Regions from separate parts of the Stenotrophomonas sp. 28608_Sma genome, predicted to be linked through region 2. Evidence: riboswitches for the same ligand, from Rfam matches in the RefSeq annotation. Region 2 holds a riboswitch; the other holds the start of a gene.
What was found. A riboswitch is a leader RNA that binds a small molecule or an ion and turns the genes downstream of it on or off. The one in region 2 is predicted to bind glycine.

Region 1 (14,878 bases), 820 kb from region 2:
GCCAGTAGCCCATGAAGGTGATCGCGCGGCGGTCCAGCCCGCAATCGCGCACCAGGTGGCGGCGGATCGCCATCACCGCCCCCGCCTCACCCGCCACCCAGGCGTACAGCGGCCCGGCCACGCAGGTGTCGGCCTGCTCCCAGAGGATCTGCGTATCGACGTCGATCTCCTCCAGCGCATCGCCAGCAGCCACGCTTGAGGTCGCTGACAGCCGTTCCTGGACCGCCTGCAGCAGCGGCTGGCCATAGGCGGCCTGCCCACGCGGCAACCACACCAGCTCGGCTGTGCCCGGCGCTTTCAACGGCACCGCATCGCCGGCCTGGGCCACTTCCAGCAATGCCAGCGTGCGCGGCGGATCAGGCATGTCCGCCAGCTCTTCGAGGATGCCCGCCACCGCAGGCAACGCCGTTTCATCGGCCACCAGCAGTACCTGGCCGACACCGGCTGGTGGCTTCCACTCCCAGCCTTCGCTGCTCTCGGCACAGTCGGCATCGGGGGCCAGCAACACCACGCGGTCGCCTGGGCGGGCGTGCATGGCCCAGCGCGAAGCGGGTCCGGTCACCCCGTGGATGACGAAATCGACATCGACCTCGCCCTGCTCCGCACGCAGCTGGCGGATGGTGTAGGTACGCATCGGCGGGCGCTTGTCATCCGGCAGGGCCCGGTAGCGTGGGTACCAGTCTTCACCGCTGGGGACCTGCGGCACCTCCTGGCCGGGCAAGGGGAAGAACACCTTGATGCGCTGGTCCGGGCCTTCGGTCTTCATCCGCGCCACGTCGGCACCGGTGAACACCATGCGGTCCAGGGAAGGGGAGAGAACGCGGCGCTCCTTCAGCGCCACCTCGAACAGGCGGTAGGTCTGCTGCGCAGCCATGGGGGAACCTCATGCAACGACATCGGATTGGCTGGCTGTCGTGCATCCACGCACCGGCTGGCTGGAATGCCCAGCCTAGTCCGGTTGTCCGCGGTTGCAAGGATGTGCCGGCATCCCCGTCCGCCCTACCCCTGCACGCTGCTCAGTGACCCGTGCAGACTGCCTGCGCCGCGCGTTCACGCTGGTGTTCCCAGTACCAGAACACGAAACCAGCACCGAAGAACGCCGCCTGGCCCAACGCCAGGTGCAGCGGGCTGGCGCTCAGCAGCGGCGATACCACGCCAGCCACCACGGTGCTGATCATCAGCTGCACGAAGGCCTGCAGCGACGAGGCCAGGCCGCGCTGGTGCGGGTACATGTCCAGCACCGCCAGCGCCAGGATCGGGAAGATCAGCGCCATGCCCATGCCGCCCAGGAAGATCGGCAGCACCGCCCACGGCAGCACGAACTGCGGCGACAGCGCCACGTAGCCGACGTTCAGCAGCACCGACAACGCGCACAGGCCGAACCCAATGGACACCTGGCGGGTGGGCGTGGTGTGCCCGGCCATGCGCCCGGACAGGAACGAGCCGGTGGTCATGCCGCCGATGGTGGGGATGAACAGCCAGGCGAAGCCGCCCTCGCCCAGATGCAGGTGCTGCATCACGAACACCGGCGCCGAGGAGATGTACAGGAAGATGCCACCGAAGCCGATGCTGCCGGCCAGCGCCAGGCGCAGGAAGCGCGGGTTGAAGCCGATGCGCAGGTAATCACGCATCAACGTGCGCGGCGACAACGGCACGCGCGCTTCAACCGGATGGGTCTCCGGCAGGTAGCGTGCAGTGGCCGCCAGCAGGACCAGCCCGAACACCACCAGGAACCAGAAGATCAGCGGCCAGCCGGCGCCACTGAGCAGGATCCAGCCACCGATGATCGGTGCGATGGCCGGGGCGATGCCGAACAGCATCGACACCTGGCTCATCAGGCGCTGCGCGTCGTGGCCATGGTAGAGATCGCGGATCACCGCGCGGCCAACGATCATGCCGACACCCGCCGACAGGCCCTGCAGCGCGCGGAACGCCAGCAGCGTGGTCAGGTCGGTGGACAGCGCGCAGCCGACCGAGGCGCCGACGAACACCACCAGGCCACCGAGGATCACCCACTTGCGGCCCCAGGCATCGGACAGCGGGCCGTGCGCCAGGCTCATCAGGCCGTAGAACAGCAGATACACGCTGATGGTCTGCTGCACCGCCACTTCGTCCACCGCTAGGCGCTGGGCCAGCTGCGGGAACGCCGGGAAGATGGTGTCGATCGAGAACGGACCGAACATGGCCAGACCGGCGAGCAGCAGGGCCATGCGGCGGGTGGAGGGAGCAACAGCGGCGGTCATGGGGAAGGCGTCCGGCAGGGCCATGCGCGGCACGCACGGCGGGCGCCGGTCCCCTTCTGCAGGGACGGCGCCAGATGAATTCGGGTATCCGCCCATCATAGGTGGGGATTGCGCCCGATGCCATGCAGCGGTGCACAAAACGCACGACCGGGCCATCGGCCATTCAGGCGCGGCGGCCATGCCTGGAGGCGGCCGGCGGGCCCGCAACGGGCTATAATCGGCGGGCAACACGGTGGGAGAAGCGGAACACCGCTGCCGAAGGCGCAACGCCCGTAATCGCTCAGGCCCGATACCACCCGTAACAGAACTCTGGAGAGACCGGTTCGATCCGGCGCCGAAGGGGCACGAAGCTGCGGTCCGCCGCGCTTTTAAACTCTCAGGCAAAAGGACAGAGGGGCGCCCCGCAGACCGCCGACCGGCGGCTTGTGCCCGTGCGTGTGCCCTTTCCTGACGGATCCTTCGCCATGTCCCAGAACACCCCTTCCCTGCGTGAGCTCGAGCACCACAATGCGTTCGTCGAGCGCCACATCGGCCCCAACGACGCCGAGATCGCGCAGATGCTCGATGTCGTCGGCCACGCGTCGCTGGATGGCATGACCGATGCCATCGTACCGGCCAAGATCAAGTCGCCGGCGCCGCTGGCGCTGCCGGAGTCGATGACCGAAGTGCAGGCACTGGCAAAGATCCGTGCGATCGCCGACAAGAACACCGTGCTGCGCAGCTTCATCGGCCAGGGCTACTACGGTACCCACACGCCGAACGTGATCCTGCGCAACATCCTGGAAAACCCGGCCTGGTACACCGCCTACACCCCGTACCAGGCGGAAATCTCGCAGGGTCGCATGGAAGCGCTGATCAACTTCCAGACCCTGTGCGCCGACCTCACCGGCATGGAAATCGCCAACGCCTCGCTGCTGGACGAAGCCACTGCCGCCGCCGAAGCGATGACCCTGGCCAAGCGTTCGGCCAAGTCGAAGTCGGACACCTTCTTCGTGCACGACGCCGTGCACCCGCAGACCCTGGAACTGCTGCGCACGCGTGCCGAACCGATGGGCATCGTGCTGCGCGTGGGCACCCCGGCCGAAGCGCTGGAAGCGGAAGCCTTCGGCCTGCTGCTGCAGTACCCGGACACCTTCGGCCAGGTCGGCGACTACAAGGCGCTGGTCGATGCCGTGCACGCGCGCGGCGGCCTGGTGGCCGTGGCCACCGACCTGCTGGCCCTGACCCTGCTGGCCGCTCCGGGCGAATGGGGCGCGGACATCGTGGTCGGCAACAGCCAGCGTTTCGGCGTGCCGTTCGGCTTCGGTGGCCCGCACGCCGCCTTCATGGCCTGCCGTGACGCCTACAAGCGCTCGATGCCGGGCCGTCTGATCGGCGTCTCGATCGACGCGCAGGGCAACCCGGCCTACCGCCTGACCCTGCAGACCCGCGAGCAGCACATCCGCCGCGAGAAGGCCACGTCCAACATCTGCACCGCACAGGTGCTGCTGGCGGTGATGGCCTCGATGTACGCCGTTTACCACGGCCCGGACGGCCTGACCCGCATCGCCCGCCGCACCCATCGCCTGGCCTCGATCCTGGCCGCCGCGCTGCGCAACGCCGGCGTGCAGGTCGGCGGTGACTTCTTCGACACCCTGCATGTCACCGGCGTGCACGCCGATGAGATCCACGCCAAGGCACGCGCCGCCGGTTACAACCTGCGCGCGATCGACAGCGACTCGGTCGGCATCAGCCTGGACGAGACCACCACCCGCGCCGACATCGTCGCCGTGGCTGCCGTGTTCGGTGCCTCGCTGGACGTCGACGCACTGGATGCCAGCACCGCCGACGCGTTGCCGGCCGGCCTGCTGCGCCAGTCCGCGTTCCTGACCCACCCGGTGTTCAACACCCACCACAGCGAGCACGAGCTGCTGCGCTACCTGCGTTCGCTGGCCGACAAGGACCTGGCAATGGACCGCACGATGATCCCGCTGGGCTCGTGCACCATGAAGCTCAACGCCACCGCCGAGATGATCCCGGTGACCTGGCCGGAGTTCTCGCAGATCCACCCGCTGGTGCCGGCCGACCAGGCGCTGGGCTACAAGGAACTGATCGACACGCTGGAAGCGATGCTGGTGGAATGCACCGGCTACGACGCGGTCAGCCTGCAGCCGAACTCCGGCGCGCAGGGCGAGTACGCCGGCCTGCTGGCGATCCGCGCCTACCACCGCTCGCGCGGTGAGGAACATCGCGATATCTGCCTGATTCCGGACTCGGCGCACGGCACCAACCCGGCCTCGGCACAGATGTGCGGCATGAAGGTGGTGGTGACCAAGACCGATGCCAACGGCAACGTCGACGTCGAGGACATCCGCCTCAACGCCGAGAAGTACAGCGACCGCCTGGCCGCGATCATGATGACCTACCCGTCCACGCACGGCGTGTTCGAGGAAGAGGTGGTGGAGATCTGCGAGATCATCCACAAGCACGGCGGCCAGGTGTACACCGACGGTGCCAACATGAACGCCCTGGTCGGCGTGGCCAAGCCGGGCAAGTGGGGTTCGGATGTTTCGCACCTGAACCTGCACAAGACCTTCTGCATCCCGCACGGTGGTGGCGGCCCGGGCGTCGGCCCGTGCGCGGTCAAGGAGCACCTGGCCCCGTTCCTGCCGGGCAAGCTGGGTGACAACGGCCCGGTCGGCATGGTCAGCGCTGCCAGCTTCGGCAGCGCCTCGATTCTGCCGATCAGCTGGATGTACATCGCGATGATGGGCCGCGACGGCCTGCGCAAGGCCACCCAGGTCGCGCAGCTCAACGCCAACTACATCGCCAAGCGCCTGGCCCCGCACTTCAAGACCCTCTACACCGGCCGCAACGGCCTGGTGGCACACGAGTGCATCCTGGACGTGCGCCCGCTGGAGAAGACCAGCGGCATCGGCGCCGAGGACGTGGCCAAGCGCCTGATCGACTTCGGCTTCCACGCCCCGACCCTGAGCTTCCCGGTGGCCGGCACGCTGATGGTCGAGCCGACCGAGAGCGAGTCGCTGCACGAGCTGGATCGCTTCATCGACGCGATGATCCAGATCCGCGAGGAGATCACCGCGATCGAAGACGGCCGCCTGGACCGCGAGGACAACCCGCTGAAGAACGCGCCGCACACCGCCACCGCGGTGACCGCGAGCGAGTGGACCCACGCCTACCCGCGCGAACTGGCCGCCTTCCCGCTGGCCAGCCTGAAGCAGAGCAAGTACTGGCCGCCGGTGGCGCGCGTCGACAACGTGTACGGCGACAAGAACGTGATGTGCGCCTGCATCCCGGTCGATGCCTACAAGGATGATGAAGTCGAGGCTTGATTCCTCGCGGCATCGGTAAAGAGAACGGCCCGCGCAAGCGGGCCGTTTTCATAAGCGCGTGTGGACCAAGGTCCACACCCACAAACATCCGATCACGGGTCCGGCATCTGCCCCAGGCTCAACTGCCACGAGACACCGAAGCGGTCCTGCACCCAGCCGTAGCGGTTGCTGAAATCGTAGTCACCCACCGGCATCAACCAATGGCCGCCCTCACCCAGCACGCGTGCCGCACGCTCGAACTGCTCGGCGCCGGAACACTCCACGAACAGCGAGATCGACGGCGAGAAGGTGAAATCGTGCACGTCCAGGCTGTCAAAGCACAGGTAATGGGTGCCGCCGAGCAGGAAGATGGCCTGGCGCACCTGCCCCGGCACGCCGGCACCGGCGCCGTCCGGATGGCGCTGCATTGCCAGCAGGCGGAAATCGGCGAAGGCCTCGGCGTACAGGGCCAGGGCGGCCTCGGCCTGGCCGGTAAACATCAGGAAGGGGCGACTGCGCAGCATGCGGTACTCCTGGTCGACGGGCCGCGGGCGGCCCACACGATCAGGATGGCACGGCGGATGTGCAGCCCCCGTGGTAGTGCCGGCCGCTGGCCGGCAGCTTCAGTCACGCCTCGCGCATGCGCCGGGCGATGGCGCTGCTGGCGGCGATCGTGGCAGTCAGTGCCACCATCGACAGGAACTGCAGGCGGGTGTGCGACTCGCTCAGCAGCAGGCCGAAGATCAGTGCCAGGATCGCCAGCGCACAGGCGGTCAGCCACGGGAATCCGGCCATGCGGAACGGCAGGCGGGTGCCGAGGCGGTCGGCCCGGCGGCGCAGCACCAGCTGCGACACCAGCGACAGCGTCCACACCAGCAGGCAGGTGGAACCGACGATGTTCAGCAGCACCGGCAGTACCCGGTCCGGGAACAGCAGTTCCATCACCGTGGCGGCAAAGCCGAACAGCACGCTGGCCAGCACGGCGATCACCGGCACCTGGCGCGGGTCGGTCCAGCCGAGCACCGCCGGTGCCTCGCGGCGCTGCGCCAGCGAATACATCATGCGCGAGGCGCCGTAGAGGTTGGCATTGAGTGCCGACAGCAGTGCGATCACGGCGATCAGGGTGATGGCCGTACCCGCGCCCGGGATGCGGGCGATATCCAGCACCGCAGCGAACGGCGACTTCAGCGCCTCGCTGGTCCACGGCACCACGGCGATGATCACGCTCAGCGAGCCGATGTAGAACACCAGGATGCGCCAGGCCACGGTGCGGATGGCACGGGCAATGCTGCGCTCGGGATCTTCGGTTTCGGCCGCAGCGACGGCTACGATCTCGGTGCCGCCAAAGGCAAAAACGACAACCAGCAGCGCCGCGCCGATGCCGGCCAGCCCCTTCGGCGCGAAGCCGCCATGCTCGGTGAAGTTGCTCAGGCCCGGCGAGGTCACCTGCGGCAGCCAGCCCATCAGCAGCGCCACGCCGATGGCGATGAAGGCCAGGATCGCCACCACCTTGAGGATGGCGAACCAGAATTCGAACTCGCCGAAGTTCTTCACTCCCAGCAGGTTGATCGCGGTGAAGAACAGCATGAAGGCCAGCGCCGCCATTGGTACCGGTATCGCCGGCCAGACCGTGGCAAGAAGCCCGGCCGCGCCTACCGCCTCGGCGGCGATCACGATCACCAGCTGCACCCACCACAGCCAGCCCACGGTGGCGCCGGCGGTGGCTCCCATGGCATCAGCGGCATAGACCGAGAACGCGCCACTGGTCGGCTTGGCCGCCGCCATCTCGCCCAGTGCGTTCATCACGATGATCACCAGCGCACCAGCGACCAGATACGACACCAGAACCGCCGGGCCGGCCGCCTGTACACCCACGCCCGAGCCGAGGAAGAGGCCGGCGCCGATGGCGCTGCCCAGGCCCATCATGATCAGCTGGCGGGGCTTGAGCGAGTGCCCGAGGCGGGACGGCGAAGCGGTCGGAATCGAGTTGGGCATCGGCAGGGCTGGCGGCGGCTACAGGGGCGACACCTTACCCTGTCCCGTGCCCACGGGGATAGGCACAGCGCAGCAGGCGGCTCAGGCCAGCGCCGGCTCGCCGACGTTGCCACCAATACGGGCCCGGTAGGCGCGCGGCGAGAAACCGGTTTCAGCCTTGAACTTGCGGGTAAAGGCGCTCTGGTCGCTGAAACCGCAGGCCTGGCCGATGCAGGCGATGCTGTCGTCACCGTGCAGCAGGTGCATGGCCATCTGGATCCGCAGTCGGGTCAGCACCTGCTGCGGGGTCATCTGGAACACCTTGCGGAAGCTGCGCTCCAGCTTCGACAGCGAGAAGCCGGTGATGTCCAGCAGGGTCTGCATGCGCACGTTCTCGGCGTAGTGCGCATTGAGGTGGGCCAGGGCCAGCCGCAGCTGCTCGTATTGGGTGCCCAGGCTGTCCTTCTGGCCGAGGTCGCGGGATATGCCGATCAGGCCCTCGATGGCCCCATCGACCACCAGCGGGCGCTTGCAGGTCAGGCACCAGCCCGGTTCGCGGTTGGCGAACAGGTGCAGCTCCATCAGGTTCTCGATCACCTCACCGGACAGCACGCGGGCGTCCTGGTCGACGTAGTCCGCGCTGAGGCCGGTCGGGTAGATTTCAGCCGCGGTACGCCCGATCACGTCCTTGCGCGCGCGCAGGCCCAGCCGCCGCAGCATGGTCTGGTTGACGTGGGTGTAACGCCCCTGAAGGTCCTTGATGAAGAACAGCACATCCGGGATGGCGTCGAACAGGGCTTCGATGTCGGCGGGCTCGACTCGCATGGGGCAAGCATACCCGAGCCTGCTTTTGCCTGTACGTTCACCTTTGCCGGACCTCGGTTTAACGGGCTCGGTTCCAGTGTCGTGGTTCTCTTTCAGATCATCCGGAGCCAACGTCAATGGCCGCCAGCAAGCCGACCGGCAAGCGCGCAACCACCCACGCCGAAAACCACTACCGGGGCGACGGTGATGAACTGCACCAGCAGGCCGGGGCCAGCCATCCGGTGATGACCACCGATCAGGGCATCCCGGTGGCGGACAACCAGAACTCCCTGCGGCAGGGAACCCGGGGGCCCACGCTGCTGGAGGACTTCATCCTGCGCGAGAAGATCACCCACTTCGATCACGAACGCATTCCCGAGCGCATCGTGCACGCACGTGGCAGCGCAGCACATGGCTACTTCGAGCTGACCCGATCGCTGAAGGCGCATACCCGAGCGCGCATCCTGACCGAGGTAGGCGTGAAGACACCCGTGTTCACCCGCTTCTCGACGGTAGCCGGTGGCGCAGGCTCGGTGGACACCCCGCGCGACGTGCGCGGCTTCGCGGTCAAGTTCTATACCAAGGAGGGCAACTGGGACCTGGTCGGCAACAACATCCCGGTGTTCTTCATCCAGGACGCCATGAAATTCCCGGACCTGGTGCACGCGGTGAAGATGGAACCGGACCGTGCCTTCCCGCAGGCGGCCACGGCCCACGACACCTTCTGGGATTTCATCTCGCTCATGCCCGAGTCGATGCACATGATCATGTGGGCAATGAGCGACCGTGCCATTCCGCGTTCGCTGCGCATGATCGAAGGCTTCGGCGTGCACAGCTTCCGCCTGCTGAACGAGGCAGGTGAGTCGACCTTCGTCAAGTTCCACTGGCGGCCGAAGCTGGGCATCCAGTCAACGGTCTGGGACGAAGCGCTGAAGCTGCAGTCGGCCGACAATGACTTCCATCGCCGTGACCTGTTCGAGGCCATCCAGCGCGGTGACTTCCCGGAATGGGAGCTGGCAGTGCAGCTGTTTACGGAAGAAGAGGCCGACGCATTCCCGTTCGATCATCTGGACCCGACCAAGATCATTCCCGAATCACTGGTGCCGTTGCAGGTCATCGGCCGCATGGTGCTGGACCGATGGCCGGACAACTTCTTCGCCGAGACCGAGCAGGTGGCGTTCTGCCCGGCCAACGTGCCGCCCGGCATCGACTTCAGCAACGACCCGCTGCTGCAGGGGCGCCTGTTCTCCTATCTGGACACCCAGCTGCTGCGCCTGGGCGGCCCCAACTTCCACCAGATCCCGGTGAATGCTCCGAAGTGCCCGTTTGCCAATCATCAGCGCGACGGCCACATGCAGATGCAGGTTCCCAAGGGCCGGGTGGCCTACGATCCCAGCTCGCTGCAGGAAGACACACCGCGCGAGGCCTCAAGCGGATTCCGCAGTCACGCCAGCACGGACGATGGCCGCAAGGGCCGCATCCGCGCGGAGAGCTTTGCCGACCACTACAGCCAGGCCCGCATGTTCTTCCGTAGCCTTGAAAAGCCGGAATAGGCCCATCTGGCATCGGCGCTGGTGTTCGAGTTGTCCAAGGTGGAAACGTTGAAGGTGCGGGTGCGTACCGTCAGCCACCTGCGCAATATCGACGACTCACTGGCACAGCGCGTGGCCGACGGGTTGGCGTTGCCTGCACTGCCCGACCCGGCGCCGACCGCTACTCCAGTGCGGGACATGCCCCCCGCCCCCGAAGTGCGGGTGATTGGTCGCAACAAACCCACCCTGCAAGGGCGCTGCATCGGCATCCTGTTCGACGAAGGCTCCGACGCGCGCTTGATTGCCAGCCTGAGCAAAGCGGCCCGGAAGGCAGGTGCAAACGTGAAGCTGGTCGCACCAAAAGTGGGAGGCGCCACGCTCAGTGACGGCAGCGTACAGGCCGCCGATGGGCAACTGGCCGGCACGCCATCGGCCGTGTTCGATGCGGTGGCCGTGGTGCTGAGCGTAGAGGCATCAAAGGCGTTGTCGAAAGAGAGCGCTGCCCTTGAGTTCGTCAGCCAGGCGTGGGCGCACCTGAAGGCCATCGCCAGCGACGCGGGCGGCCAGGCGCTGCTGAAGGCGGCAAGGGTCGGCAACGACGCCGGCATCGTCGAAGCGGAAGACGCCAAGGCATTCCTGGCAGCGACCGCCACCCGCCAGTGGGCGCGCGAACCCAGGCTGCGCCTGCTGGCCTGACTACAACAACAGGAGAACTGTCATGCCCCGTGGTGACAAATCCGCATATTCCGATAAACAGAAGCGTCAGGCCGAGCACATCGAGGAAAGCGAGCGCGAGCGCGGTGCCAGCGAAGGCACGGCCGAGCGTATTGCCTGGGCTACCGTGAACAAGCAGGATGGCGGCGGCAAGCGTAGCGGCAGCGCACGCAAGGGTACGAAGAAGGCGACCCGCAAGACGGCTGCGAAGAAGGCGCCTGCCAGGAAGTCCGCTACAAAGAAGGCCACACCCAAGACGGCAGCGAAGAAGGCACCTGCGAAGAAGGCGGCGGCAAAGAAGGCACCGGCTCGCAAGACAGCCACAAAGAAGGCGACAAAGAAGACGGTGGCCAAGAAGTCCAGCACTCCCGCCTCGCGTAGCGCTGCGGCGAAGAAGGCAGCGAAGACCCGTGCGGCAAAGAAGACCGTGCGCAAGGTGGCGGCGAAGAAGGCAGCACGTACCCGCGCGCGGGGCTGAGCCCCTCCATCAGGACGGCAGCGTCCTCATCCACGCGGCAACTTCGGCTGCGGCTGCGTCAGCGCGTGCCTGCAGCAGCAGATGCGGTCCTTCCAGCGAAACATGCCGGGCATCCGGCAAAAGGGCCTGCAGTTCTGCCACGCTGGGCGGCCACAGCAGGCGGTCATGGCACGCGTGCAGGCACAGCGTCGGCACGTCGATTGCCGGCAGCAATGCGCGTACGTCGACGCGCAGGGTCGCTGCGGCGCGTTGCCGCAATGTGGCCGCCGGAATCCGGGCCAGCGCATCGCGCAGCATCGACAGGTGCTCGCGGGTGCGCCACCGCCCCAGCAACAGGCGCGCAAGCAATGCCACGGGAGGCAGAGGCCAGGCCGGCGTCAGCAGGGCTGCGCTGGCTGCCGGCAATGGCACCGGCCGACGCGCAAAGGTCGCGGCAAGCACCAGTCCGCGCAGCCCGGCGGGCTGTCGCGTGGCCAGTTCAACCGCCAACGGGCCCGAGAAGGACTCGGCAAGCAGGATGAAGGGATGGCCGGGCAGCTGCGACCACAGCCGTTGGGCCAGCGTGGCGTGATCCTGCCCTCCCTGCGCAGGCAGCGTAATCGCCTGCGTCGTCAGCCCATGAGCCTGGAGTGTTGACAGAAACGGGAACGACAGCCTGCCGGAGCCATCCAGGCCGGGCAGCATCAGCACGTGCTGCGGCGTGGGTGATGCTGAATCACCGCCCGGCTTTTCCTCGCTCCCGATTCCCATGTCACCTCCTTTGCTGGCAAGCATCGCCCACATCGGCAGGCAACGGAAACTCTGCTCCGGCTCTCCGGCTGCTTTGCCGGGCAAGGTTGAGCAATACTGCCCGCTCTGCCGCGGAACGCGGCTGCCAAGGAGAGCCGTTGATGCGATGGACCTACGCGCTGGCCATGATGGCCATGATGCTGCCACTGAACAGCTCCGCCAGCGATGGTTGGATAAACGGGGACGGCAAGGCGATGCCGGAGACCGGTGCTATGAAATCCAGCGGTGGCTTTGCTGCATCGCTGCTGGTTACCTCCGATGCCGACTGGCAGGCCAAGTGGGAAACCCCACCGGAGACCACTCCCGGTTTTACCGAGGCCAACGAAGTCCACCTGGGCGGTGAATTGTTCTTGCTGACATTCCTGTCCAACCCGCAACTGGACGAGAACCGCGTACCCAAGGTGCACTGCGATCTGCGCATGCTACGTCCGGACGGCAGTACCAGTATCGACGAACGCGATGTTCCCTGTTTCACCACTGCCCTGCCCGGCCCGCCAACCCTGTTGTACATGGCCAACCTGCACCTGAAGTTCGTGGCCGAGGCCAGTGATCCGAAAGGCACATGGACTGCGCAGGTGGTGGTCAGGGATCTGCTGCGGAATGTGAGCCTGCCTCTGCAGGCTCGCTTCGACGTCCGTTGAACGGAGGCATGCGAATGAAGATGCGGCGATTACTGAGCTGGACCGGTCTTGCGCTTTGCGTGGTCTACCTGCTGTTGACCGCATGGCTGGTTCACGGCGCGCAGTCGGACGCGGACCCGAAGGGCACCTATATCCTGATGGCGCTTCCCATCACCCTACAGTCCGCCGCACTCGATGCCATCGGCGCAGGCAGCCTGCTGTACGGCAAACCCTGGTCGACCGCGTATGCAGTGCTGCTTCCGCCAACACTGCTGTTGCTGTACGCAGCCGGCTGGCTGATCGAACGCGCCGCGCGCGGGCGCTAGCCAACGGCACGGACCGGTTGCGCGCATCGACGCCCTGCACGCGGGAGCGCATGCAGGGCGCCATCCAACATCCAGTCGCAGGTTGCTTACGCCGCCTGAGCAGGCATGATGGGCATGCGCGCGCCCTGCTCCACCTTGAACACCGAAACCGACGTGGTCAGCGCATGCGCCTGTTCTTCCAGCGCGCGGCTCGCCGCGGTGGCTTCTTCCACCAGCGCAGCGTTCTGCTGGGTCACCTGGTCCATCTGCACCACCACCTGGTTGACCTGCTCGATACCGGCGGCCTGTTCCTTGCTGGCCGCTGCGATGTCGCTCATCAGCTGGGTGGTGCGCGAACTTGCCTGGGCTACGCGCGCGATCGCGGCTTCCGATTCGACCGTCACTGCCAGGCCGCTCTTCACCTTCGCAGCGGCATCTTCGATCAGTTCCTTGATCTCCTTGGCGGCGACACCGGCACGCTGTGCGAGCGTGCGCACTTCGCTGGCAACCACGGCAAACCCACGGCCCTGCTCGCCCGCACGGGCGGCTTCCACCGCAGCATTCAGCGCCAGGATGTTGGTCTGGAACGCGATGCCGTCGATCACCGTGGAGATCTCCGAGATGCGTGCCGATGACTGATCGATCTCGCCCATCACCGATGCCATCTGTGCCATTGCCTGCTCGGTCTCGCGCACTGCGGCACCGGCGGCATGCGCTTCGCTGTCGGCCTGACGGGCCAGCTCGGCATTCTGGCGCACGGTGGAGGTCAGCTCCTCCATCGATGCTGCGGCCTCTTCCAGGTTGGCGGCCTGCTGCTCGGTGCGGCGCGACAGGTCGTTGTTGCCGGCGGCCAGTTCCTGCGCTGCGTTGTTGATGCTGTCGGCGGCCACCTGGATGCCCCGCACGATGCCGGTCAGCTGTGCGGTGGTGGTGTTGGCGTCGTCGCGCATGCGCGCGAACACACCGTCGTACTCGCCCTCCATGCGTGCGGTCAGGTCGCCGTGCGAGATTGCACGCAGCACGTCGGAGACGTCGGCGATGCTGGCCTGCGAACTGGCCATCATGCCGTTGAGGTGCTCGACCATCGCCTTGAACTGGTACTGGAACGCTGCGGCATCGCCACGCATGCTGAAATCACCGGCGCGTGCGGCGCGGGCCAGTTCATCGATCTGCGCGTTGATCGCCATCAGGCTCTGCTTCACCGCCGCCAGGGTGCGGGTCAGTGTGCCCTTCTCGCCCGGGTAGTCCGGCAGATCACGGCTGAGGTCACCGATGGCGTAGCGCTGCATCACCTCGGCCATCAGCATCTCCACCTGGACGTGCGATTCGACCAGGCTGTTGGTGGCCTGCACCATGCGGCCGAAATCACCGGGGAACGCACTGGCGTCCATGCGATAGCGGATCGCACCGGCCTCATGCTGTTCGGCCATCTGCAGCTGCGCGCCGATCGCCGCCTGCACGCTCTGCCGCACGCTGGCCATCGCCTCGCCCAGCTGGGTCAGTTCGTCACGGCCACCAAGGCGGAACTCCTGGTCCAGCTGGCCCTTGGACAGGCGCTCGGCCAGGTTCACCGCGCGGGCCAGCGGGCCGGTCAGGCTGCGGCCGATCATCACCGAGGCACCGATGCCCACCAGAAGCGCGACGCCGCCCAGCACCAGCAGCTGCAGCAGGCTGCGCTCGCCCAGGCGGATCGCCTCGGCGGCTGCCTCACGGCTTTCCTTCTCTTCGAAGTCCACGCCATCGGACAGCGCCTTGTTCCAGCCGTTTGCCGCTTCCTGCACCGGGCCCAGGGTCAGCGCTATGGCGCCCGGGTAGTCGCCCTGCTCCATCAGTTCGCTGGTCTGCTTGTTGAGTGGACGCGCAATGGCACGCTTGGCGGCGATGGTTTCAGCGATGGCCTTGCCGTCGGCGTCGCTGGGCAGCGCCTGATAGGCGGTCCAGCTGGCCTCGTAGCGCTTCACCAGATCGGCGATGCGCTGCTCGTCGTGGCCACGGTCGTCGCCCTGGCGGATCAGCATCTCGCGACGCACCACCATCATCTGGTTGTTGGCATCGAGCATCTGCGACAACAGGCGCACCTTGGCTACGCTGACGTCGACCACCTGCTG
Region 2 (14,878 bases):
GGCATTGATGCGCGCTTCGTCGCGGTCAGCTGGGGCGGTGCGCATGATGCCCCAGATCAGGTCGGTGTACAGCGGCGCCATCCGCGAGGTGCTCCAGTCCATCCACTTCTCGGCCTGGGCGCGTTCCATCGGGTCTTCAGCGTACAGCGTGCCCAGCGCGTAGCGCGCACTCAGATAGCGCACGATGGCATTCGATTCCCACAGCGGCAGGCCATGGTCTTCGATCACCGGCACCAGGCTGTTGGGATTCATCGCCAGGTACTCCGGCGTCTGCGTGCCGCCATGGCTGCCACCAACCTCGATGGATTCGTACGGCAGGCCGATTTCCTCGGCGCACCACAGCACCTTGCGGACGTTGCTGGAATTGCGGCGGCCCCAGATCTTCAACATGCGGGTTTTTTCCTTGCTGGCAATGCGAGCGGCAACGATACGCCTGATCGGAGTGGGTGTGTGGGTGGCGGATGTGGAATCGGGCATCTGCGCGCTGCCGGCCAGCGGCCGGCACTACCGGTTCCTTTCCGGCCAGCGGCCGGCACTACTGGTTCCTTTCCGGCCAGCGGCCGGCACTACCGGTTTTTCTTCGGCAGCGCGCGCACGTAGGAGGACTTGCCATCCTTCTTAAGCTCGAACAGGCCGATCGCCGCCAGCAGGTCACTGAGCTTGCCGTAGCCGTAGTTGCGCGGGTCGAACGACGCCTGGTTGCCGATCTGGCTGCCGACCGGGCCGAGATGCGACCAGCCATCCTCGCCCTCGGCCGAGGACACCGCACGGCGCAGCATCTTCACCAGCCGCGTATCGCTGCGCATTTCCGCACCGCTCTTGCGTGGCCGGGCATCGTCGTTGGCAACAGGCTCGTTCGATGCCTGTTCGCTGGACGCCTGTTCGGTATCCGGCACGCTGGCATGGGTCTGGCCCAGCGCTTCCAGATAGGTGAACTTCGAGCACGCGTTGACGAACGGCTCCGGGGTTTTCTTCTCGCCGAAGCCATACACCTTCACGCCATCGGTCAGCAGGCGCATCACCATCGGGGTGAAATCGGCATCGCTGGACACGATGGCGAAGCCATCGAGATTGCGCGCGTACAGCAGGTCCATGGCATCGATCACCATCGCCATGTCCGAGGCATTCTTGCCCTTGCTGTAGGCGAACTGCTGGATCGGGCGGATCGCATATTCGTGCAGCACGGCCTCCCAACCCTTCAACCGCGGGCTCTTCCAGTTGCCATAGGCGCGGCGCACGTTGGCCACACCGTAGCGGGCGACTTCGGCCAGGACCTCGTCGATCTTCGAGGCCGGCGCATTGTCGGCGTCGATCAACAGGGCGATGCGCTTTTCCGGTTCGCTCATGGGCTCCTCACGGGCGGTTGCCTGAACCCGAGTATCGCCGATCCATGCGGGCGCTGACGTGACAGGGCGCCATCGTGCGAAGATGCCAGGCGCTTCCCCCAATGCCCCCACTGGAGTGAGTCGATGAGTCGCGAGCGCGTTCCCCACCTGGTTGTTGTCGGCGGCGGTTTTGCCGGCCTCTGGGCCACCCGTGCCCTGGCCCGCGAGCGCATACGCATCACCCTGGTCGACCGCCGCAACCACCATCTGTTCCAGCCACTGCTGTACCAGGTGGCCACCGCCGGCCTGTCCGCGCCGGATATCGCCGCGCCGCTGCGCCACATCCTCGGCCACCAGCGCAATGTGGAAGTCCGCCTCGGCGAAGTGGTGACCATCGACAAGCAGGCCCGGCAGATCCGCATGGCCGATGGCAGCACGCTGGACTACGACAGCCTGCTGCTGGCTACCGGCGCCACCCACGCCTACTTCGGCAACGACCAATGGGCCGATGATGCGCCCGGGCTGAAGACGCTGGACGATGCCATCGCACTGCGCCGCAAGCTGCTGCTGGCGTTCGAGCGCGCCGAGGCCGAACCGGACCCGGCGAAGAAGGCGGCGTGGCTGAGCTTCGCCGTGGTCGGCGGTGGACCTACCGGTGTTGAGCTGGCCGGCACCCTGGCAGAAATCGCGCGGCATACGCTGCGCAACGAGTTCCGCCACATCGATCCTGCCAGCGCCAAGGTGCGGCTGGTCGAGGCCGGCCCACGCGTGTTGTCTTCGTTCCCGGAAGTGCTTTCGCTGAAGGCGCGCCGTCAGCTGGAAAAGCTGGGCGTGGAAGTGCTGACCGGCACCCCGGTGAGCGACATCGACAGCCAGGGCTTCAAGCTCGGCGATCAGTTCGTACCGGCCCGCACTGTGGTGTGGGCCGCCGGTGTGGCCGCTTCACCGCTGGCGCGCACCCTGGAGGTGCCACTGGACCGCGCTGGACGCGTGCAGGTGCAACCCGACCTCACCCTGCCTGGGCACCCCGAGCTGTTCGTGGCCGGTGACCTGGCCGCACTGAACCAGGCCAATGGCAAGCCGGTACCCGGCGTTGCGCCCGCCGCCAAGCAGATGGGCAAGTACGTGGCCGAGGTGATCCGCGCGCGTCTGCATGGCAAGGCCGCACCGGGGCCGTTCAAGTACGCCGACTTCGGCAACCTCGCCACCATCGGCCGCATGGCCGCGATCGTGCACCTGGGCCGGCTGCAACTCTCGGGCGTCCTCGCCTGGTGGTTCTGGCTGGCCGCACACGTGTTCTTCCTGATCGGCTTCCGCAACCGCATCGTGGTGCTGCTGAACTGGGCCGTGGCGTACTGGAGCTACCAGCGCAGCGCGCGCATCATTTTTGGTGATGACCAGGAAGACCGGCGACCCCGACGGTAGTGCCGGCCGCTGGCCGGCTGCTGCGCGGTCGGATCCCTTTCCGCAGGAAAGGGCTCTGACCCCGTCAACACCATCCACGCATGGCGTGGATCTACCGGTTCATCGGGCCGCCCGGCACCCGCCGTTTCGACCAGGTGCGGCAGAAATCCTCCTTCCTCGCGGCATCGGCAATCTGCGTGCTACTCCAATGCCGGGTGATCCAGACTGTCAGTGCGGTACTGCTGAGATGCCAGCGCAGCATGTCGTGCCTTGGCTGCCGCATCAGGTGGCGGCGTGCAACCCAGAACGCTTCGCGCTCGACGTCAGTCGCCTTCTTCAACGCTTCAGGATCGAAGAACCGCGTCGTGAAGCTCCATGGATTCATCGGCTGGAATCCCGTGCGCTGCTCACTGCTGCACGCAGCCATACCACTGGGTGCGCGGTCCGCCGGCTTCGGCCGGCCTTCCACCAGCGCCAGCCCGAGCCGGTACAGCAGGCCAGGCAGCAGTGCGATGACCGCGGCCAGCATGACGACGGAGATCCATGCTTTGCCGGCAGCACGCATCGCTCTACGGCGCCTTCGGTTTCGGGTACCACAGTGCATTGACGATGACCCAGCGCTGGTCGAAGCGGCCCATGTGGAAGTAGTCGACGAACCACGGGGTTTCCAGCCGCACCGAGGCGGCGTTGCCGGTCACGTCCAGCACCGTGCAGCGGCGGTCCCATTGATCCTTCGGGGTCTTCAGCGCGCCCTGCTTCGTCAACGCGACCAGCTCTTCCTTCGACATGCGGCGCAGGCCCAGGCGTTCGTCGGGTGTATCGCCGAGCACCGCGCGCTTGGCCAGGTCCGGGTGCAGGGAGCGGGCGACGCGCTGCGGGTCGGCCTCCAGCTGGCCGTCGACGTAATCGTGGCAGGTGGCTTCGATGGCCGCGATGGTGGCCGGGTCGGCGGCAGGGCTCGTTGCTGCGGAAAGAGCGAACAGCAGGGCAATCGTGGACATCCGGGTCTCCAGCTCTGGGCGCGGGGCGATCATGGCATGGGCAAGCCGCATCCACGCATGGCGTGGATCTACTGCATCAGGCCCATTTCGTCGACGCTCAGCTGCATGTACAGGAACGCGGCCGCTTCGTCGGTCATCGGCTGGCCCTGCGGGAAACTGTCGAGCCAGGCGGAGATGCGCGCATGCCGATGCTTCAGCGCATCAGCTATCGCGCGCTTTTCCGCGTCGGTGGCATGTTCCTGCATCTCATCGCGCAGCAGGTCATCGCCGATGCCCCATTTTTCGGCCAGCGGGATCAGGTCGACCAGATCGGGCGGCACCTGGTCGCGGCGCAGGTGGATGGGCTCGGGCGTGTCCGGGCCGCGCTGTGCGGCCAGTTCGGCGGCGCTGCCGATCTGCCCGTGCTGCAGCGGTGGCGGAGTCTGGGCGCAGGCCGACAGGGTGATACAGAACGTCAACATCAGCATCCAGCAGGATTTCATCGGACCGCTTCCTGTGTCGATGGATGTGGCGATGATGGCATGGCCCAGCACACCATCCACGCATGGCGTGGATCTACAGGACCGGCGCCTGCAGCCAGGCCAGCTTGCGTTCGCGCGGCTGCTGCTTGAGCTGCCACTCGGCGCGCGAGGCGGCGGCCCGGTCCGGGTACTCGCGCACGGCCAGCACGCGCAGTGGCGGCCGTGCCCGGGTGTAGCGCGCGCCCTTGCCGGCCTGGTGGGCGGCGAAACGCGCCTCCACATCGGTGCTGATGCCGGCGTAGTAGCTGCCATCGCGGCATTCGAGCAGGTACAGGAACCACGGGCGGAGGGACGGGGCCATGCCCGGATTATGCCGTGCTGCACTGCAGCGGATATACTGGCGCCCGAATGCAGGAGAGAGGCGCCGCGCTGGCGCCCGCCGAAGGCGCAGGCTCCCATGATCGCTCAGGCCGGTGGGCTGGAATCCCACCAACCATGCATTCGACTCGCCGAGCTGGAGAGAGGTCACCGGGCACGCCCGGGACGATCCGCCGAAGGGGCACGCGGCCAACGCCGCTGAACTCTCAGGCAAAAGGACAGCGGGAGCGGCACCGGTCATCGTCATCCCGTCATTGCGCAGGCAGTGGCGGTAGTCGCGCATGGCCGGCCCCACCGCGCCCGGAGCCTGTCCCATGCTGCTGTCCATCATCTACCTGATCGCCATTTCCGCCGAAGCCATGACCGGCGCGCTGTCCGCCGGCCGTCGCCGCATGGACCTGTTCGGGGTGGTCATGATCGCCTGCGTCACCGCCCTCGGGGGCGGTTCGCTGCGCGACATCCTGCTCGGCCACTACCCGCTGGGCTGGGTGAAGCATCCCGAGTACCTGGGCTTCACCGTGTGCGCGGCGCTGATCGCCACCTGGGTGGCGCGCTGGATGCACCACTTCCGCCGCACCTTCCTGGTGCTCGATGGCCTGGGCCTGATCGCCTTCACCCTGATCGGCTGCTCGATCGCGCGCGAGGCCGGCCATGCCATGCCGATCGTGCTGATCGCCGGCATGCTGACCGGCGCGTTCGGCGGCGTGCTGCGCGACATTCTCTGCAACGAGGTGCCGCTGATCTTCCAGAAGGAGCTGTACGCGATCATCGCGCTGCTGACCGGCGCGGCCTACCTGTTGCTGCTGCACTGGGGCGTGGCCGACGCCACCGCGATCCTGTGCTGCCTCGGCGGCGGCTTCGCGCTGCGCCTGCTGGCGATCCACTACCGCTGGGAAATGCCGAAGTTCGTCTATCACGACGAAGTGCATTGATTGTTTGACGGTAGTGCCGGCCGCTGGCCGGCAACACGGCACGCGCCCACAGATTCCGGCAGGTTGCCGGCCAGCGGCCGGCACTACCGAATGCGTTGCATGACCATGGTCATGCGGCATTGGCCGGGGTGATTGGCTACCATTGTCACCCCGTCGCTGCCGCGACGGCATCCAGCCACGCCGCGCCCGCGGCCCCGCCAGACAACTCCCTCCCCGCTGCCCGTGGTGCCGTGAACGCGCCGACGGGCCCGCATGTCCCTGCGCGCGCAGGGCGCAGGATGCCCCATGTCTGTCGCCGAAAATTCCCGCTTCCGTCGTGCCCGCCTGTTGTGGGCGGTGCTGGCCATCGCCCTCGTCGCCGTTCTGGCGTGGTGGCTGTGGCCCCGGAACGGCGCCGGCAGCAGCGACGATGCGCCGGGCAAGACGGTGCCGGTACGCGTGGCACGCGCCAGCGCCGAGCCGCTGGTGCTGCGCCTGAAGGCGGTCGGTACGGTCACCCCGCTGCACAGCGTGGTGGTACGCAGCCGCGTGGATGGCGAACTGCTACGGCTGCATTTCCAGGAAGGCCAGCAGGTGAAGGCCGGCGATCTGCTGGCGCAGATCGACCCGCGCCCGTATGAAGTGAAGCTGGCACAGGCGCAGGGTACCCAGCAGCAGAATCTGGCCGAGCTGGAAAACGCCGAGCGCCAGCTGCAGCGCTACCGCGAACTGCAGAAGCAGAACTACGTGTCCGGGCAGGAACTGAGCGACCAGCAGAGCAAGGTGCGCCAGCTGCAGGGCCGCCGCCTCAGCGATCAGGCGTCCGTTGATGAAGCGCGCCTGCAGCTGCAGTACACCCGCATCACCGCGCCGGTCAGTGGCCGCGTCGGGCTGCGCCGGTTGGACGTGGGCAACCTGGTGCGCGCCAGCGATGCCGAAGGCCTGGTGACTCTGGCGCAGACCGCGCCGATCAGCGTGCTGTTCACCGTGCCCGAACCCGAGCTGCCTGCGCTGCTCGATGCCGTGCAGGCGCAACCGGCACTGGCGGTGGAAACCTGGGACCGCGAAGAACGCCGGCAGCTGGCCCGCGGCTCGCTGTCCAGCGTCGACAACCGCATCGATACCACCACCGGCACGTTGAAACTGCGTGCGCACTTCGACAACCACGATCTGGCGCTGTTCCCCAACCAGTTCGTCAACGTCCGCCTGCAGCTGGGCGAGCAGCCCGCGCTGCTGATTCCCGATGCCGCCGTGCAGTTCGGCAGCCAGGGCAACTACGTGCATATCGTCGACAAGGACAGCAAGGCACAACGCCGCACCGTGGTGCTCGGTCCAGCCGATGATGGACGCGTGGCCGTGCGCTCCGGGCTGGCCGCAGGGGACAAGGTGGTGATCGAAGGCATCGACGGGCTGGAAGACGGCACGGCGGTGGAGATCATCACCGAGGAGGCCGCGACCAAGGCCGGCGCATGAACCTCTCGCGCCCGTTCATCCTGCGCCCGGTCGCAACGACTCTCCTGATGGTGGCGCTGCTGCTGTCCGGCGTGCTGGCCTATCGCCTGCTGCCGGTGGCGGCGCTGCCGCAGGTCGATTACCCGATCATCCAGATCACCACGCTGTATCCGGGGGCCAGCCCCGAACTGACCACACGCACCATCACCGCACCGCTGGAGCGCCAGCTCGGCCAGATTCCCGGCCTGAAACAACTGTCGTCGACCAGTTCCGGTGGCGCCTCGGTCATTACCCTGCAGTTCGGGCTGGAGGTGTCGCTGGGTGTGGCCGAGCAGGACGTGCAGGCCGCCATCAACGCGGCGGGCAGCTTCCTGCCCGGGGACCTGCCTGTGCCGCCGGTGTACCGCAAGGTCAACCCGGCCGACACCCCCATCCTGACCTTGGCGGTGACCTCGCAAGGCCTGTCGCTGCCGCAGGTGCACGATCTGGTGGATACGCGCATCGCCCAGCGCCTGGCGCAGTTGCCCGGCGTCGGCCTGGTCAGCCTGGCCGGTGGCCAGCGCCCGGCGGTGCGCATCCAGGTCAATCCAGCGGCGCTGGCCGCCAACAACCTGGGCATGGACCACATCCGCACCGCCATCGCCGCCGCCAACGTCAACCTGCCCAAGGGCAGTTTCGATGGCCCGATCCGCGCGGTGATGCTCGATGCCAACGATCAGATGCGCAGCGTGGATGAGTACCGTGCCCTGGTACTGGCCTGGCGCGACGGCGCGCCGCTGCGGCTGGGCGATGTAGCCACCATTACCGATGGCGCCGAGAACCGCCAGCTGGCCGCCTGGAGCGGTACCACGCCGGCAGTGCTGGTGAACATCCAGCGCCAGCCCGGCGCCAACGTGATCGCCGTGGTCGAGCAGGTGCGTACGCTGCTGCCGCAGCTGCAGGCCACGCTGCCCGCCGGCGTGCAGATGAATGTACTGAGCGACCGCACCGAATCGATCCGCGCGTCGGTGCGCGGCGTGCAGAAAGAACTGGTACTGGCCATCGGCCTGGTGGTGCTGGTCACCTGGGTGTTCCTGCGCAATCTGCCGGCCACGCTCATTCCCAGCGTCGCGGTGCCGCTGTCGCTCATCGGCACCTTCGCGGTGATGCTGCTGGCCGGCTATTCGCTCAACAACCTCACGCTGATGGCGCTGACCATCGCCACCGGCTTCGTGGTGGACGATGCCATCGTGATGCTGGAGAACATCGCCCGCCATCTGGAGGAAGGCGAAAGCCCCCGCGATGCAGCGCTGAAAGGCGCAGCCGAGATCGGCTTCACCCTGGTGTCGCTGACTGTTTCGCTGATCGCGGTGCTGATCCCGCTGCTGTTCATGGCCGACCTGGTGGGTGCACTGTTTCATGAGTTCGCAGTGACACTGGCTGTAGCCATCGGCATTTCGCTGGTGGTCTCGCTGACGCTGACGCCGATGCTGTGCGCGCGGTTCCTGAAGCCGCACGCGAAGACTGCACATGCGCCCGATGTCTTCGACCGCGTCATCGGCCTCTACGACCGCCAGCTGCGCTGGGTGCTGCAGCGCCAGCCGCTGATGTTGCTGGCCACCGTTGCCACCCTCGCACTGACCGTGGCGCTGTACTTCGCCGTGCCCAAGGGTTTCTTCCCGGTGCAGGATGCCGGCCTGGTGCAGGGCATCAGCGAAGCGCCGCAGGCGATCTCATTCCAGGCCATGCGCGAGCGCCAGCAGGCGCTGGCGGCGGCCATCGAAGCCGACGAGGCGGTGGCCAGCGTCTCGTCCTACATCGGCGTGGACGGCAACAATGCCACGCTCAATACCGGCCGCCTGCTGATCGAGCTGAAACCGCACGGCGACCGCGATGGCGCCGCCGTGGTGATGGCGCGCCTGCAACAGCGCGTGTCGAAGATCCCCGGCATCACCCTGTACCTGCAGCCGGTACAGGAGCTGGGCATCGAAGACCGCATCAGCCGCACCCAGTACCAGTTCACCCTGACCACGCCGGATCTTGAAACACTGGAACGCTGGACCCCGAAGCTGCTGCAGGCGCTACGCCAGCAACCTGCACTGCGCGATGTCGCCAGCGATCTGCAGATGCAGGGCCGGCAGGCGCGCGTGGCGATCGACCGCGATGCGGCGGCGCGCCTGGGCGTAAGCGTGGAAGCAGTAGCCGATGCGCTGTACGACGCCTATGGGCAGCGCCAGATTTCGACCATCTTCACCCAGGCCAGCCAGTACCGGGTGGTGCTGGAGGCCGATCCTTCACGACAGCCCGGGCCGGAGGCGATCACGGGCCTGCGTGTGCGCAGCAGCAGTGGGCAGACCGTGCCGCTGGGTGCGGTGGCACGCGTGGATCTGGGCCCGACCGCCCTGCTGCGCAACCATGTCGGCCAGTTCCCGGCGGCCACGCTGTCGTTCAACCTTGCCCCGGGCGCATCACTGGGCGAAGCGGTGGAGGCTGTGCACGCCGCGCGCGCACAGGTGAACCTGTCGCAGAGCATCGAACTTCGCCTGCAGGGTGCCGCAGCGGCCTTCAGCAGCTCGCTGTCGTCCACACTGTGGCTGATCCTGGCCGCGGTGGTGGTGATGTACATCGTGCTGGGCGTGCTCTACGAGAGCTTCATCCATCCGATCACCATCCTCTCCACCCTGCCCTCGGCCACCGTGGGTGCATTGGCCGCACTGTGGCTGAGCGGACGCAGCCTGGACCTGATCGCGGTGATCGGCATCGTGCTGCTGATCGGGCTGGTGAAGAAGAACGCGATCATGATGATCGACTTCGCGCTGGACGCGCAGCGCACACGCGGCATGTCACCGCGCGAGGCGATTCATCAGGCCGCGCTGCTGCGCTTCCGGCCGATCCTGATGACCACGCTGGCTGCACTGTTCGGCGCGGTGCCGCTGATGCTGGCCAGCGGTTCCGGCGCCGAACTGCGGCAGCCACTGGGCTGGGTGATGGTGGGCGGACTGCTGGTCAGCCAGGTGCTGACCCTGTTCACCACGCCGGTGATCTACCTGGCCTTCGACCGCCTGCAGCGTGGCCGTGCAGCGTCCCCGGTGGCGGTTGACGAGGCGCGCGCGTGAACCCCATCGCGCGCCTGGCGCAGGCCTGCGTGCAGCGCCCGGTAGCGACGATCCTGCTGGCGGTGGCGCTGGTGCTGGCCGGCCTGCTGGCATTGCGCCTGTTGCCGGTGGCGCCACTGCCGCAGGTCGACTACCCGGCCATCGAAGTCAGCGCCAGCCTGCCCGGCGCCTCGCCCGAGTCGATGGCAGCCACCGTCGCCACGCCGCTGGAGCGCGCATTGGGCAGCCTGCCCGGCATCTCACGCATCGACTCGGCCAGCACCCAGGGCCAGACCCAGATCGAACTGAAGTTCGTACTCGGCCGCGACATCGATGAGGCAGCGCGTGAAGTGCAGGCCGCCATCAATCTTGCACGCGGGCAGTTGCCCAGTGGCATGCCCGGCATGCCGCAGTACCGCAAGGTCAATCCCTCACAGGCACCGATCCTGGCGCTGGCACTGACCTCGGACACGCGTTCGCCAGGCCAGCTGTATGACCTGGCCTCCACCGTGCTGGCGCAGAAGCTGTCGCAGGTGCCGGGCGTGGGCGAAGTGCAGGTGGGCGGCAGCGCCTTGCCCGCCGTGCGTGTATCGCTGGACCCGAATGCGCTGAACCATGCAGGCCTGGCACTGGAGGACGTGGCCCAGGCCATCGGCCGCGCCAACGCCATGCGCCCGCTGGGTGCCGTGGGCGATGACCGCCAGCAGTGGCAGCTGGAAGCGCCGCTGCAGCTGCGCCAGGCCGCGCAGTACCGCGAACTGGCATTGAAGGTCAGCGACGACCGCACGCTGCGGCTGGGCGATGTCGCCGCCGTTGCCGATGGCGTGGAAGACCGTTACGCCAGCGGCTTCCACAACGAACGCCCCGCCGTGCTGCTGATCGTCAGCCGCCAACCCGGCGCCAACATCATCGCCACCGTTGATGCCATCCAGGCGCAGCTACCGCAACTGCATGCGCTGTTGCCCTCCAGCGTGGACATGCGGCTGGTGATGGACCGCTCGCCGGTAATCCGCGCCACCCTGCACGAAGCAGAGCTCACGCTGGTGCTGGCGATCGTGCTGGTGGTGCTGGTGGTGCTCGGCTTCCTCGGCCACTGGCGTGCAGCGTTGGTGCCCAGCGTGGCGATTCCGGTGGTGCTGTTCGGTACGCTGGCGCTGATCGCGCTGATGGGCTTCTCGCTCAACACGCTCTCGCTGATGGCGTTGATTGTCGCGGCGGTGCTGGTGGTGGACGATGCCATCGTGGTGCTGGAGAACATCGCCCGCCATCGCGAGCTGGGCGCTGACCGCTGGCAGGCGGCGGTGCGTGGCGCATCGGAAGTCGGTGCCACGCTGCTGTCGATGAACGTTGCACTGGCCGTGGTGTTCGTCTCCATCCTGTTCCTGGATGACTTCGTCGAACGCCTGTTCCGCGAATTCTCACTGACCCTGGTGGCGGCCATGACGGTCTCCGTGCTGGTCGCGCTGAGCCTGGTTCCGATGCTGTGTGGACGATTGTTCGTGGATGCCGCGCAGCAACCCTCGCGTTGGCAGCACGCCAGCAACGCACTGTTCGAGCGCGTGCGCGGCGCTTACCTGCGTACGCTGCAGGTCAGCCTGCGCCGGCTGCGCTGGCCGTTGCTGGCGTTCGTTGCAGTCATCGCGCTCAACACGTGGCTGTTCCAGCAGGTGCCCAAGGGCATCGTGCCCAAGCAGGACACCGCGCAGCTGCGTGGCTTCGCGCGCGGCGATGACGGCCTGTCCTTCCAGGCCATGCAACCGAAGATCGATGCGTACAGGAAGCTGTTGCTGTCCGATCCGGCCATCGAGGACATCATCGGCTACATCGGTGGCAGCAACGGGGTCAACAACGCCTTCATCATGATCAAGATGAAGCCGCTGGCCGAGCGCAAGGTGTCCAGCCAGCAGGTGATCGACCGCCTGCGCGCGCGGCTGCCCAAGCTGCCCGGCGGCAATCTCTATCTGTGGGTGGACCAGGACATCCGCCTGGAGGGCGCCGGCAGCAGCGGCAAGTACGAGTTCCAGCTGCTTTCAGCCGATACAGCGCCCCTGCGCGAATGGGCACCGAAGGTGGCTGCCGCCCTGCGTGGCCTGCCCGAACTGGTTGACGTGGAAGCACAGGGTGAAGCGGGCATGCGCCAGGTGGTGCTGGATATCGACCGCGAAGCAGCCGCGCGCCACGGCGTGGACCTGCGCACCGTCGCCAACATGCTCAACAACTCCTTCAGCCAGCGCCAGGTCGCCACGCTGTACGACAGCCTCAACCAGTACCGCGTGGTGATGGAGCTGGACCCGAAGCACACCCAGGACCCGGGCACGCTGTCACGCCTGCAGGTGATCGATGGCAACGGCCAGCGCATTCCGCTGTCGAGCATCGCCAGCTGGCGCTATGGCATGGCACCGGACCGGGTGTACCACAGCGAGCAGTTCGCCTCGATCTGGATCGAGTTCGCACTGGCACCGGGCGTAGGGTTGGAACAGGCCACACAGGCGATCGATGGTGCGATGTCGAAACTGATGCTGCCACGTTCGGTACAGGGAAAACTGTCAGGCGAAGCCGGCGGCCTGGATCAGCTGCGCGCGCGCCAGCTATGGCTGGTGCTGGGCGCCACGCTGGCGGTCTACCTGGTGCTGGGCATCCTCTACGAGAGCTTCCTGCAGCCGCTGGTGATCCTGTCCACACTGCCCTCGGCCGGTGTCGGTGCGCTGCTGGCGCTGTGGCTGTTCGGCAACGAACTGAACCTGATCGCCCTGCTCGGCCTGTTCCTGCTGGTGGGCGTGGTGATGAAGAACACCATCCTGCTGGTGGATTTCGCACTGGCCGGCGAGCGGCGCGGGCTGAGCGCGCAGGATTCAGTGATGGAAGCCGCACGGTTGCGCCTGCGGCCGATCCTGATGACCTCGCTGGCAGCGCTGCTGGGCACGCTGCCGCTGATGCTGGCCAATGGCGAAGGCTGGGAGCTGCGGCAACCGCTGGGCATTGCGATTGTCGGCGGCTTGCTGGTCAGCCAGTGGTTGACGCTGTACACGACCCCGGCGATGTATCTGGCGTTGGCGAGGATTCGGGCGAAGCGGTGAAGGTGGGGCTGGGAATTCATCCACGCGTGGCGTGGATCTACCGTCAATGCCGCACGACGAACCCGCCGGACCGGCCGCTGGATGGCGCCTGCAGCTCCTCGTTGAAGGCTGCCTTGATGGCCTCGACCACCACGTCACGGTCCATGCCCTCACTGGTCACCAGCGCGTCGGCAACGTGCTGGGCAACATCTGCAAGAATTCGCCCCCAGGCACGTTCTTCGCGGATGTCGGGGCGATCCTCGTACAGCCCCACTTTCAATGATGCATGCAGCCCGCGCTCAGCGATCCACACGCGAATCATCTCGACCGAAGATTCGTCGCGTTGGGCAGCTTCAGGGATGATCAGTTCTTTCATGGCGGCAGCCGCAAGGAGAAGTGATCGCATTGTGACCCACATCCATGCATGGCGTGGATCTACTGCGGACCTTGAGTAGAGTCGAGCTTGCTCGACTGCCGTTGGTGCACGTTTTTCCGCAGTCGAGCAAGCTCGACTCTACGTGTCCAAGGCGGATCATCGCACTGTGCGGACTGGACCACTTGGCGTGCCGGATGCGACCCGACGGGCCCGCGACAAATGTGGCCTCCAGCGGGTCGTAGCCGTCATTGCCGGGGACGGCGAATCGTCCACGCATGGCGTGGATCTACTGCCACCCCGGCGATGTACCTGGCGCTGTCGCTCATGCGCAGCGCCAGGCGCATCGCCGGTGCAGATGGGCCGGTCTCCAACTCCGACCGGCCCTGATCGCGGCCGCACCCCCGCAGGCGCTGGCCGCCATCCACACACGTGCCGCACTCAGGCGGCTTCCATCAAGCTGCTTCGGACACCTTCACGTCGCGACGGGCGCGCACGGCCGCAGCCAGTCGCTCCAGCACCGTCACGGTGGTGTCCCAGTCGATGCAGCCATCGGTGATGCTCTGCCCATAGACCAGCGGCTGGCCTTCCACCAGTTCCTGGCGGCCACCGACCAGATGGCTCTCGATCATCACGCCAACGATGCGCTGTTCGCCGTCTTCCAGCTGAACGGCGATGTCGTCGATCACCTTCGGCTGGTTCTCCGGGTTCTTCAGGCTGTTGGCATGGCTTGCGTCGATCATCAGGCGCGTCGGCAGCTTGGCCTTGGCCAGCACCTGGCAGGCCTCGGCGACACTGCCGGCGTCGTAGTTCGGCTGCTTGCCGCCGCGCAGGATCACATGGCAGTCCGGGTTGCCGGTGGTCGACACGATGGCGGTGCCACCCTGCTTGGTGACCGAGAGGAAGTGATGCGGGTTGGATGCCGCACCCACGGCATCGGCCGCAATCTTCACGTTGCCATCGGTGCCGTTCTTGAAGCCGACCGGGCACGACAGCCCCGAGGCCAGCTCGCGATGCACCTGGCTTTCGGTAGTGCGTGCGCCGATCGCACCCCATGCCACCAGGTCGGCGATGTACTGCGGCGAGATCACGTCGAGGAACTCGACACCGGCCGGCAGGCCCAGCTTGTTGATGTCGCGCAGCAGGCCGCGGGCGATGCGCAGGCCCTTGTCGATCTTGAAGCTGCCGTCCAGGTCCGGATCGTTGATCAGGCCCTTCCAGCCCACCGTGGTGCGCGGCTTCTCGAAGTACACGCGCATGACGATTTCCAGTTCGCCGGCCAGTGCGTCGCGCAGCGGCTTCAGGCGCTGGGCGTACTCGATGGCGGCCTTCGGGTCGTGGATCGAGCACGGGCCAACCACCACCGCCAGGCGGTCGTCACGGCCATGCAGGATCTGGTGCAGGGCCGCGCGCGAGGCGCTGACGGTGTCGGAGGCTTCATCG

Region 1: linked by a shared signal. The riboswitch ahead of gcvP (aminomethyl-transferring glycine dehydrogenase) and the one ahead of ACZLHH_RS21255 (trimeric intracellular cation channel family protein) in region 2 are both predicted to bind glycine.

The regions. Positions count from the first base shown of each region.
Region 1 is NZ_CM151308.1:3,671,959-3,686,836, forward strand. It holds gene ACZLHH_RS17405 (siderophore-interacting protein) at 1-874, opposite strand, end outside; gene ACZLHH_RS17410 (multidrug effflux MFS transporter) at 1,017-2,243, opposite strand; glycine riboswitch at 2,543-2,645, shown strand; gene gcvP (aminomethyl-transferring glycine dehydrogenase) at 2,708-5,575, shown strand; gene ACZLHH_RS17420 (VOC family protein) at 5,668-6,078, opposite strand; gene ACZLHH_RS17425 (amino acid permease) at 6,182-7,549, opposite strand; gene ACZLHH_RS17430 (AraC family transcriptional regulator) at 7,631-8,353, opposite strand; partial or broken gene ACZLHH_RS17435 (catalase) at 8,470-10,560, shown strand; gene ACZLHH_RS17440 (hypothetical protein) at 10,583-11,056, shown strand; gene ACZLHH_RS17445 (alpha/beta fold hydrolase) at 11,066-11,806, opposite strand; gene ACZLHH_RS17450 (hypothetical protein) at 11,980-12,486, shown strand; gene ACZLHH_RS17455 (hypothetical protein) at 12,501-12,791, shown strand; gene ACZLHH_RS17460 (methyl-accepting chemotaxis protein) at 12,878-14,878, opposite strand, start outside.
Region 2 is NZ_CM151308.1:4,494,551-4,509,428, forward strand. It holds gene ACZLHH_RS21220 (glutathione S-transferase family protein) at 1-390, opposite strand, end outside; partial or broken gene ACZLHH_RS21225 (NYN domain-containing protein) at 570-1,346, opposite strand; gene ACZLHH_RS21230 (NAD(P)/FAD-dependent oxidoreductase) at 1,470-2,750, shown strand; gene ACZLHH_RS21235 (hypothetical protein) at 2,842-3,294, opposite strand; gene ACZLHH_RS21240 (nuclear transport factor 2 family protein) at 3,299-3,730, opposite strand; gene ACZLHH_RS21245 (hypothetical protein) at 3,799-4,191, opposite strand; gene ACZLHH_RS21250 (GIY-YIG nuclease family protein) at 4,286-4,552, opposite strand; glycine riboswitch at 4,593-4,682, shown strand; glycine riboswitch at 4,696-4,799, shown strand; gene ACZLHH_RS21255 (trimeric intracellular cation channel family protein) at 4,884-5,501, shown strand; gene ACZLHH_RS21260 (MdtA/MuxA family multidrug efflux RND transporter periplasmic adaptor subunit) at 5,787-6,953, shown strand; gene ACZLHH_RS21265 (multidrug efflux RND transporter permease subunit) at 6,950-10,027, shown strand; gene ACZLHH_RS21270 (efflux RND transporter permease subunit) at 10,024-13,083, shown strand; gene ACZLHH_RS21275 (DUF5076 domain-containing protein) at 13,127-13,438, opposite strand; gene ACZLHH_RS21280 (3-deoxy-7-phosphoheptulonate synthase) at 13,891-14,878, opposite strand, start outside.